DNA from 2 places in the Oceanimonas pelagia genome. Region 1 is predicted to be linked to the other one. Evidence: predicted binding sites of a transcription regulator. Region 1 holds the regulator's gene; the other holds the start of a gene.
The links. The regulator LexA, encoded in region 1, represses DNA repair genes until DNA is damaged. The targets are predictions, from matches to a motif close to ANCTGTNTNNNNANACAGNT.
Positions count from the first base shown of each region.

Region 2: a site for LexA is predicted at 2,302-2,321, ahead of umuD (translesion error-prone DNA polymerase V autoproteolytic subunit). Genes of this name have one in related genera too.

Region 1 covers NZ_CP118224.1:3,081,997-3,087,187, reverse strand. Annotated here, with positions in the region: gene glpG (rhomboid family intramembrane serine protease GlpG) at 1-44, shown strand, start outside; gene PU634_RS14760 (flagellar basal body-associated FliL family protein) at 22-423, opposite strand; gene PU634_RS14755 (chorismate--pyruvate lyase family protein) at 588-1,136, shown strand; gene ubiA (4-hydroxybenzoate octaprenyltransferase) at 1,136-2,008, shown strand; gene lexA (transcriptional repressor LexA) at 2,087-2,701, shown strand; gene coxB (cytochrome c oxidase subunit II) at 3,031-4,152, shown strand; gene ctaD (cytochrome c oxidase subunit I) at 4,171-5,191, shown strand, end outside.
Region 2 covers NZ_CP118224.1:515,210-520,400, forward strand. Annotated here, with positions in the region: gene PU634_RS02380 (protein kinase domain-containing protein) at 1-187, shown strand, start outside; gene zapE (cell division protein ZapE) at 249-1,394, shown strand; gene PU634_RS02390 (helix-turn-helix domain-containing protein) at 1,562-1,990, opposite strand; gene umuD (translesion error-prone DNA polymerase V autoproteolytic subunit) at 2,324-2,761, shown strand; gene umuC (translesion error-prone DNA polymerase V subunit UmuC) at 2,758-4,020, shown strand; gene PU634_RS02405 (anthranilate synthase component II) at 4,141-4,722, shown strand; gene PU634_RS02410 (aspartate aminotransferase family protein) at 5,188-5,191, shown strand, end outside.

The sequences.
Region 1 (5,191 bases):
GGCTGGACAATCGCCGGCGGGTTACTGATAAAGGAAGGTGGTAAACAGCAGGCGGCGTACCGGCGTTTGCCCGGTTTCCTGCAACAGCAGCTCGTTGAGCCGCTCCCGGCCCTCATCGGCCAGCCCGGCCCGGGCCGGCAGGGAGCGGATTTCCTGCCGGCTTTTTTCCGCCAGCAAGTCGTTGAGCGCATCCCGCAGCAGCGGCATATTCTCTTCCACTACCGTCAGTTGCTCCGGGCGCTCCAGCATCAGCTCCACCGCCACCCGCACATAGCCCAGGTTTTGCCCGGAGTTCTGGTAGTTGGTAATAATGTCCGGTGTCATGGTGTAGTATATGGGCCCGGCGGGTGCCGCCGTTTCCTCCTGAGCGCTGAGCGTGCCCGGGGCCGCCAGCAGCAGGCAGAGGGCAAGTAACCGAAACATATGAGTCTCCGAGCAATGAGAGAGCGGGCATTGTTTAAATATTTGCCGGTGCGGTCAAGTCCGTCGACGGTTTTCTGTATCATGGCCCGAAAATGCGGTGGTGATGTTACCGCCAAAGCAGGACCCAAGTCATTTTTATGTCTTTGCCACTTCAGCAAACAACCATGACGCCCAGTGTCGACAGTGACTGGCGCTGGGGCCGTTCAGCACCGGCGTCATCCGCCCTGGGCGACTGGCTGCACGAGCCGGGCTCGCTGACCCGGCGGCTGCGTCGTCACTGCCGGCACTTCCGGGTACAGGTATTGTCCGATTCGGTGTTGCGTCCGCTCACGCCGGCTCAGGTGGAGCGCCTTCAGGCCGGGCAGGCCTATTGCCGGGAAGTGTTGCTGTTGTGCGATGAGGTGCCCTGGGTGTACGCCAGCTCGCTCTATTCCTCCGCCACGCAAGCGGCATTGCCGGCACTGGCCGGGCTGGGCAGCAAGGCGCTGGGAGAGTTGATGTTTGAAGCGACGGATCTGCAACGGACTCCCTTTGATCTTGCCGAGCTCTCCGCGGTGGAGTATCGGCGGTTGCAGACCCGTGCCGGGTTCAATGCCGCCTTGAGCGATACCTTGCCCTGGGCCCGGCGCTCCACTCTCAGCACCGGTGCCGCCCGGGTGCTGGTGACCGAACTCTTTCTGCCGGCTTCGGCACCCTACCGGAATATAGTGTAATGACCACCCTGACTTCTTTTTCACGGCCGCGTTGGCGCGCCTACCTGGCTCTGGCCCGGCTCGACAAGCCCATCGGCACCCTGCTGCTGTTGTGGCCTACCCTGTGGGCGCTGTGGATTGCCGCCGAGGGCCTGCCATCCCCCTGGTTGCTGCTGGTGTTTGTGGCCGGGGTGTTTTCCATGCGTTCCGCCGGCTGTGTGATCAACGACTACGCCGATCGCCATATCGACGGCCACGTCAAGCGTACCCATGCCCGGCCGCTGCCCGCCGGTGAACTCACCGAGCGCCAGGCACTGGGCTTTTTCGCCCTGCTGGTGGGCATTTCCTTTGTGCTGGTGCTGACCACCAATGCCCTCACCATTGGTCTGGCCTTTGCCGGCCTGTTCTGGGCGGCGCTCTATCCCTTTATGAAGCGGGTGACTCATCTGCCCCAGCTGTTTCTCGGCATTGCCTTTTCCTGGGCCATTCCCATGGCCTTTGCCGCTCAGAGCAACAGCCTGCCCCCCGGGCTCTGGCTGCTGTTTGCCGCCAACCTCACCTGGACCGTGGCCTACGACACCATGTATGCCATGGTGGACCGGGACGACGACCTCAAAATCGGGGTCAAGTCCACCGCTATTCTGTTTGGCCGCCGCGACAAGTTGATCGTGGGTCTGCTGCAGCTGGCCACCCTGTTGCTGCTGGTGGCGGCGGGTGGGGTGTTTGAGCTGGCCGCGTCCTTTTACTGGGGGCTGCTGGCGGCTGCCGGACTGTTTGTGTATCAGCAGCGGCTGATCCGCGACCGGGAACGCATGCCCTGCTTTCGCGCCTTTCTTAACAACAACCACGTCGGCATGGCCATCTTTGCCGGTCTGGTGCTGGCGCTGTGGTAAGTGAAAGGCTTTGGGACTTGCTCTGGACTCATTACTGGATATACTGACAGTTAACTGTATAAACAGACAGGTTTCACCATGAAAGCCCTTACTCCCCGCCAGTCGCAGGTGCTGGACATTATCAAGGAACACATTCAGCAAACCGGCATGCCGCCCACCCGGGTGGAAATTGCCCGGGTGCTGGGGTTCAAGTCCGCCAATGCGGCGGAAGAGCACCTCAAGGCGCTGGCCAAAAAGGGCGTGATTGAAATCATGCCCGGTACTTCCCGGGGCATTCGCCTGGCCGGGGAAGAGGCGGAAGAAGAACAGGGCCTGCCGCTGGTGGGCCGGGTGGCCGCCGGTGAACCCATACTGGCGCAACAGCACATCGAGAGTCATTACCGGCTCGATCCCGCCCTGTTCCATCCCTCGGCGGACTTTTTGCTGCGGGTTCGGGGCACGAGCATGAAGAATATCGGCATCATGGACGGTGATCTGCTGGCGGTGCACAAGACCCGGGAGGCCCGCAATGGCCAGGTGGTGGTGGCCCGGCTCGACGACGAAGTCACGGTGAAGCGCTTTCAGCGCAAGGGCAGCAAGGTCAGCCTGGTGCCCGAAAACGAGGAGCTGTCGCCCATTGAGGTGGACTTGCGTACCCAGGAGCTGATTATCGAAGGTCTGGCGGTGGGGGTGATCCGCAACGGCGACTTCTGACAAACCCGCTTGACCCGGCAGGCCGCAAACTTATGGTGGCCTGCCAATCCCCAATCCCCAATCCCCAATCCCCAATCCCCAATCCCCAATCCCCAATCCCCAATCCCCAATCCCCAATCCCCAATCCCCAATCCCCAATCCCCAATCCCCAATCCCCAATCCCCAATCCCCAATCCCCAATCCCCAATCTCCCATTTCTTTATATTTTACATTTCCTTAACTGCTGCTTTACTTAGAGTCAGCCGAATGGAAGGGATGCGGTCGTTCGGCGGCCACCAATGCCGAATTCAAGTGCTCCGGTGTTACAGGATGAAACGATGGGGGTGCGCGTGAAGCCGATTTTGCTGCTGTTGTCCTTGCTGGCAACCCTGCCCGCCGAGGCCCAGGTCCGCCTCAACATGACCGAAGGGGTCACCGAAATCAGCCAGAAAGTGTATGGCCTGCACATGACCATTCTCACCATCTGCGCGGTCATCGGTCTGCTGGTGTTCGGGGCCATGTTCTGGGCCATTATTCACCATCGCAAGTCCAGAGGCGCCCGGGCAGCCCAGTTTCACGAAAGCACCAGGGTCGAGATCCTCTGGACCATCATTCCCTTTCTCATTCTGGTGGCCATGGCCATTCCCGCCACCAAAACCCTGGTGGCGATGGAAGACGCTTCAAAGCCGGATCTCACCGTGCAGATCACCGGCTCTCAGTGGAAGTGGCATTACCGTTACTTTGACGAAGACGTGGAGTTTTACAGCCTGCTGGCTACCCTGCCGCAACAGATCAGCGGTGAGGTGCGCAAGCGGGAGCACTACCTGCTGGAGGTGGATCATCCCCTGGTGCTGCCCACGGAGCGCAAGGTGCGCTTTCTGATCACCTCCGACGATGTGATCCACTCCTGGTGGGTGCCGGCTTTCGCGGTGAAAAAGGATGCCATTCCCGGTTTTATCAACGAGGCCTGGACCCGCATCGAGCAGCCGGGCCTGTATCGTGGCCAGTGCGCCGAGCTGTGCGGCAAGGATCACGGCTTTATGCCCATCGTCGTGGATGCCCGCTCTCCCGAGGAATTTGATGGCTGGCTGGCCCGGCGCAAAACCGAGCAGGCCGAGGCCAGGGCCGCCGAGCAGGAACTGCTGGCCATGAACATGAGCAGGGACGAGCTGATGACGCTGGGTGAGCAGGTCTATCAGAAGGCCTGTGCCGCCTGTCATCAGGCCAATGGCGAAGGCATTCCCGGCGCCTTTCCGGCGCTCAGGAGCAGCGAGCTGGTGCTGAACGACCGGGCCGCTCACATCAACATAGTGCTGTATGGCAAGGCGGGTACCGCCATGCAGAGCTTTGACAAGCAACTGGCGCTGAAGGAGCTGGCGGCGGTGATCACCTACGAGCGCAATGCCTGGGGCAACGACACCGGCGACCTGGTGCAGCCAAAAGATATTCACCAGGCCAGACAGGAACAATAGGGGGCTGTGATGGCGCAGATGGATCGCACGGAAACCGCGAATATTCACCTGGTGGATGAGCATCACCACGGTCCCGCCAAGGGCATCAGCCGCTGGCTGTTCACCACCAACCACAAGGATATCGGCAGTCTCTACCTGCTGTTCAGCCTCACCATGTTTCTGGTGGGCGGGGGCATGGCCATGGTGATCCGGGCCGAGTTGTTTCAGCCCGGGCTGCAGCTGGTAGAGCCCAACTTCTTTAACCAGATGACCACCATGCACGGCCTGATCATGGTGTTCGGTGCCGTGATGCCGGCCTTTGTCGGCCTGGCCAACTGGATGATTCCCATGATGATCGGCGCGCCCGACATGGCGCTGCCGCGCATGAACAACTGGAGCTTCTGGATCCTGCCCTTCGCCTTTGTGCTGATGCTGAGCTCGCTGTTTGTGCCCGGTGGCGGCCCCAATTTCGGCTGGACCTTTTATGCGCCCCTGTCCACCACCTATGGCCCCGACAGCACCGCCCTGTTTGTGTTTGCCATTCATATCATGGGCATCAGCTCCATCATGGGGGCGATCAACGTGATTGTTACCATCTGGAACCTGCGTGCACCGGGCATGACCTGGATGAAACTGCCGCTGTTCTGCTGGACCTGGCTGATCACCGCCTTTCTGCTGATTGCGGTCATGCCGGTGCTGGCCGGCGCCGTGACCATGGTGCTGACCGACAAGTATTTCGGTACCAGCTTTTTCGAAGCTGCCGGAGGCGGGGATCCGGTCATGTTCCAGCATATCTTCTGGTTCTTCGGCCATCCCGAGGTGTACATCATGATATTGCCGAGTTTCGGTATTATCTCGGCCATCGTGCCTGCCTTCAGCCGCAAGCGGCTGTTCGGCTACGCCTCCATGGTGTATGCCACTGCGTCCATTGCCGGGCTCAGCTTCCTGGTGTGGGCGCACCACATGTTTACCGTGGGCATGCCGGTGGCGGCGGAGCTGTTCTTCATGTATTGCACCATGCTGATTTCGGTGCCCACCGGGGTCAAGGTGTTCAACTGGG
Region 2 (5,191 bases), 1.0 Mb from region 1:
GAGCCTTGAAGCTATTGCCACTCCCAGAGAAGATAGTAAATTGGCCTTGGCGCAAGCAGAGTCTGTGTTTAAATCAGAGTTGGCTTTGGATTTGCTTGCTAAAGTATTGAAGGTAGATCACCAGGAAAGGTTAACGGCAAGAGAAGCTATGGAACATCCTTACTTTGATGAAGTTAGGGATATATAAGTCAGTTATTTTTTATTTTACATATTTAATGTAGTTTTTTACTTTTTAAACCGGTGCCACAATGAACCCTTTATCCCCCTATTCTGCCTGGCTTTCCGCGCTGGAATCCGGGTTTGCCGACGATGCCGCCCAGCACCATGCCGTTGAGTGGCTGGAAGGCTGTTATCGCGGTGTGCTGGCGAACGAGCCGGGAGCTCGGGGCGTGTATTTATGGGGGCCGGTGGGACGGGGAAAAACCTGGCTGATGGACCAGTTTTTCACCAGTCTGCAAGGCGCTGGCGTTCCGGCCCGGCGGCTGCATTTTCATCATTTTATGCAGCAATTGCACAAGCGGTTGTTTCAGCTCACCGGCACCGAAGATCCGTTACAGGTGCTGGCCCGGGAGCTGAGCGCCGAGATACGGGTGCTGTGCCTGGACGAGCTGTTTGTGAGCGACATTGGCGATGCCATGTTGCTGGGTCGGCTGCTGCGCCACCTGTTTGAGCAGGGGCTGGTATTGCTGATGACCTCCAATCAGTCGCCTGAAAGCCTGTATGAAGATGGTTTTAACCGGGAGCAGTTTTTGCCCGCGGTGGCCGCCATCACCCGGCATATGCGCGTGGTGCCGGTGCAGGGTGAGCAGGATCACCGCCTTCATCCGGGCCGGCTGCATCAGCGTTATTGGGTGAATGAGCCCGAAGCCCTTGCCACTCTGTTTGAGCAACTGACCGGTACCGCCAAGAACACCGAGCCACTCACGCTGGGTAACCGGCTTATCCCCGTGCTGGGGCGCAATAAGCGGGTGCTCTGGTGCCGTTATGCCGAGCTGTGCGAGCAGCCCCTGGCGGCCCAGGACTTTATTGCCTTGTGTGATCGGTTTGACCACGTGTTGCTGAGTGAGCTGCCCCGGCTCAGCTGTAACAGCCGGCAAGCCGCCATTGCCCGGGGTACCGAAGACGGTGCTACTCAGGTGGCCGCCGGTGATCGCATTCTGCCGGTGCTGTCGCGTCAGGACGACGGCGTGCGCCGTTTTATCGCCCTGGTGGATGAATGCTACGACCGCGGCATTCCCCTTTATATTGACGCGGCGGTAGCCATGGATGAACTCTATGCTGACGGTGCGTTGGTCTTTCCGTTTCGCCGAACCCTGAGCCGGCTGAAGGAAATGCAATTGGTGCGTTTTGGGATGAGTAGTAACGGGGGTATTACCGGTGGGGGAGACCTGTAACACAGGCCCTGCCGGTTAAAGCGGTAGCGACAAGATACTCACCACTCACTTCACGAAGCAGCAGCAGGGATTGCCGGAGCCGACCGCCACATGCCAGGGAAGGCATGTGCCGAGCGTCCCAAGGATGGGCTCGAAGCGTGTCGGCGGAGTGCACCCCTGCTGCTGCTTCAGTCTTTATAATGCTTTCGCATCTCCGCCATATAATGCAGGCTGGCTTCGGTAGCCGGGGCTAACGCGCCGGTGGCCTGAGGGGTTACCAGCAGGTTGCCGTTCGCTTCACGGGTAACCAGCCCCATGCGTTCCAGTTTGCTCACCTTTCTGCGTACCGTCTCCCGGGCAATGCCGCTGCACTCCGCCACCGACTGGATATTAATGGGCCGTCCTGCCGGCACCGGCCGATTGCCTGCCATAAACTGGCCATAGGTCATGGCACTGGCCTGGCGCGCCGGCAGCACCCTGGTGCCGATAATACCCAGGATCAACATCAGGTCGAGATCGCCGTCAAACTGCTGCCGCAGTTGGATCAGCAGTTCGGTCAGTGCCTCCACATGAGCCGGCCAGATGCGCCCGAAATGGGTGGTGAGATGATCGTCCATCGCCATATTTTTTATATCTTAATGAAATAAAAGAAAAAAGATGACTCATTCTGTGGGTTTCCGGCGCCGTTGGCAAATGCCAGGGCCGGCTTCGGATTATTCTTGAAAACGACATGGAGTGGCGTTTTACCATGTTATTTGGGAGCCATTTTGCCGAGCCGCATGCCGGCATCAAGGCCGTGCCGAAAGCCGCCGATCATGCCCTTTACCAGGCCCGGCAATCCGCTTGCCACCGGGCGGGCGTGGTCTTATGGAAACATGGGCGGGGCCATTTTGATATTTGAACATTGCGCCTGGCAGAATTCGAAATATACTGTTTTTATATACAGTGATTTGGCGGATAAATATGGCAACTTTAATGGGGCCGATGCAGGCGCACCGGCATTTCTTGCTGCCGCTGCTGGCGGAGCGGATTTCCTGTGGTTTCCCAGTCCGGCCCGGGATTACGTGGAGCAGGGCATCGATCTCAACGACTACTGCATTCGTCATCCGGCGGCCACCTATCTGGTGCAGGCCGCCGGTGACAGCATGATCAACGCCGGCATTTATCCCGGCGATCTGCTGGTGGTGGATCGCAGTCTGGAAGCCTCTCATGGCCGCATTGTGATTGCCTGCGTCAACGGTGAAATGACCTGCAAGCGGCTGGAGCTTCACCCTGAGGTACGGCTGGTGGCGGAAAACTCACACTATGCGCCGCTGGTACCGGGCGAGGGGACCAGCCTCGAGATCTTTGGCGTGGTCACCAGCGTGGTGCGCAGGCTGGTGCCATGAACCTCCTGTTTGCACTGGTGGACTGCAACAACTTTTACGTGTCCTGTGAGCGGCTGTTTCGCCCTGATCTGGCCGGCCGGCCCATAGTGGTGTTGTCCAACAACGACGGTTGCGTGGTGTCCCGCAGCGCCGAGGCCAAAGCTCTTGGCGTGCCCATGGGAGCACCCTGGTTCAGGGTGAAGGCGCAGTTTGAACGCGCCGGCGGTGTGGCGTTTTCCAGCAACTATGCACTCTATGCGGATATTTCCGCCCGGGTGATGAGCGTGCTGGAACAACTGGCGCCGCGGGTGGAGGTGTATTCCATTGACGAGGCCTTTGCCGATCTGTCAGGTATTCAGGCGCCGGCCGCCCTGGGGGCGCATGTTCGTGCCACCGTGCAACGCTGGACCGGCATCACGGTGGGGGTGGGCGTCGCCCCCAGCAAGACCCTGGCCAAGCTTGCCAATTACGCCGCCAAACGCTGGCCTGCCACCGGCGGTGTGGTGGATCTGACGTGCCCGCAGCGCCGGCAGCGGCTGTTGCAACGGGTGCCGGTGGATGAGGTGTGGGGGATTGGCCTCCGGCTGGCCCGTCGGTTGCGGGGGCTTGGCATTCACACCGCCGGGCAGCTGGCCCAGGCTAATGCCAAGGTCATGCGCCGGCACTTTTCGGTGGTAATGGAACGCACCATCTGCGAGCTCAACGGGGAAAGTTGCCTGGCGCTGCATCAGTTGCCCGAGCCTAAACGGCAAATCATCAGCTCCCGCAGTTTTGGTGGGCGGGTGAGCGAGTGGCAGCCGTTGAGGGAAGCGGTCAGCCAGTATGCCGGCCGGGCGGCGGAAAAACTGCGGGAGCAGAAGCAATACTGCCGGCTGGTGCGCGTAGCGGTGCGCACCAGCCCCTTTGCCATGAACGAGCCCTTTTACGGCAACAGCGCCATGGCCGAGCTGCCGTTGCCCACCGACGACAGTCGAGAGCTGGTGCAGGCGGCCTGCCATTGTCTGCTGCATATCTGGCGGCCCGGGCTTGTCTACCAGAAGGCGGCGGTCATGCTGACCGACTTCTGGCCGCCGGGCAGTTTTCAGCCCGGCCTGTTTGAGGTGCATGAGAGCAAACCCCGCAGCCGGGCGCTGATGCAGGTCATGGACCGTATCAACCGTTCCGGTAAAGGGCGCGTATTTCTGGCCGCCGAAGGCACCCGGCAAGGCTGGCAAATGAAGCGGGCATTCCTGTCACCTGCCTACACCACCCGCATCGGCGATCTGCCCAGAGTGTACTGAGCCAGGCAAGGCGGGAACAGCAACTGGCGAGTACGCCAAAGCCGGCTCAAGGTTTTCCGCCAAACCGATACGTGCGAAGATGCGCCCCGTGTTTTGCTGTGACCTTAAGGCTTTCTTCTCATGCTGCTGATGATCGACAACTACGACTCCTTTACCTGGAATCTGGTGCAGTATTTTGGTGAACTGGGGCAGGAGGTGGTGGTGCGCCGCAACGACGACATCGGTCTGGATGAAATCGCCGCCCTGGCGCCGGCGGGGCTGATCATTTCCCCCGGTCCCTGCACGCCCAACGAGGCCGGGGTATCACTGGCGGCCATTGAGCGCTTTACCGGCGAGCTGCCGATACTGGGGGTGTGCCTGGGTCATCAGGCCATTGCCCAGGCCTTTGGCGGCCGGGTGGTCCGGGCCCGGCAAGTGATGCACGGCAAGACCTCGGCCATTCGCCACAGCGGCACCGGCCTGTTTGCACAACTGCCCGATCCGCTGACCGTCACCCGCTACCATTCCCTGGTGGTTGAAGCCGGCAGTCTGCCTGCCTGCTTTGAGATCACCGCCTGGAGCGAACAGAAACCGGGTGAGCGCGACGAGATCATGGGCATGCAGCACCAGAGTTTGCCGGTGCATAGCGTGCAGTTTCACCCGGAAAGCATTCTCACCGAAGGTGGCCACCAGTTGCTGCGCAATTTCCTTACTCTGCTGTAATCACTTTCCGGCTGGCAGGACGGCAAACTCACGCGTCCTGTCGATTGCGCACAAGGACATCTCCTGGCAGCCGGAGCGCTGTTGCCAGGCATGCTGTTTTGGCCCGAGGTAAAGCCGGCCCAGTCATTCCCTGCCACAGCCAACTATTAGTTTTTCTTGTTTTCCCCATCAGACTTTCTCGCTCGCAAGCCATTGCACCACCGGGAATAATGAGTGTGAGTCCGGCGCAAAATTTTTTTTCATGCCTGTTTATGCAACCGGTGCCTTGAGGTCGCCGGTCCGGGCTCGGCGAGTTGCGAGCTTATGCAAGATAAATGACTACAATTTTCAACTGGTCAAAAATAAATAACCAAAGTTGTGACTTTGTATAGAGACAAGTTGCGGTCACTTTGCGATAATGCTCGCGTGTTTACATGGATTTAACTTTTATCGCAGAACATGCTGCGGTAACCGGAGGAAGAAAGCATGT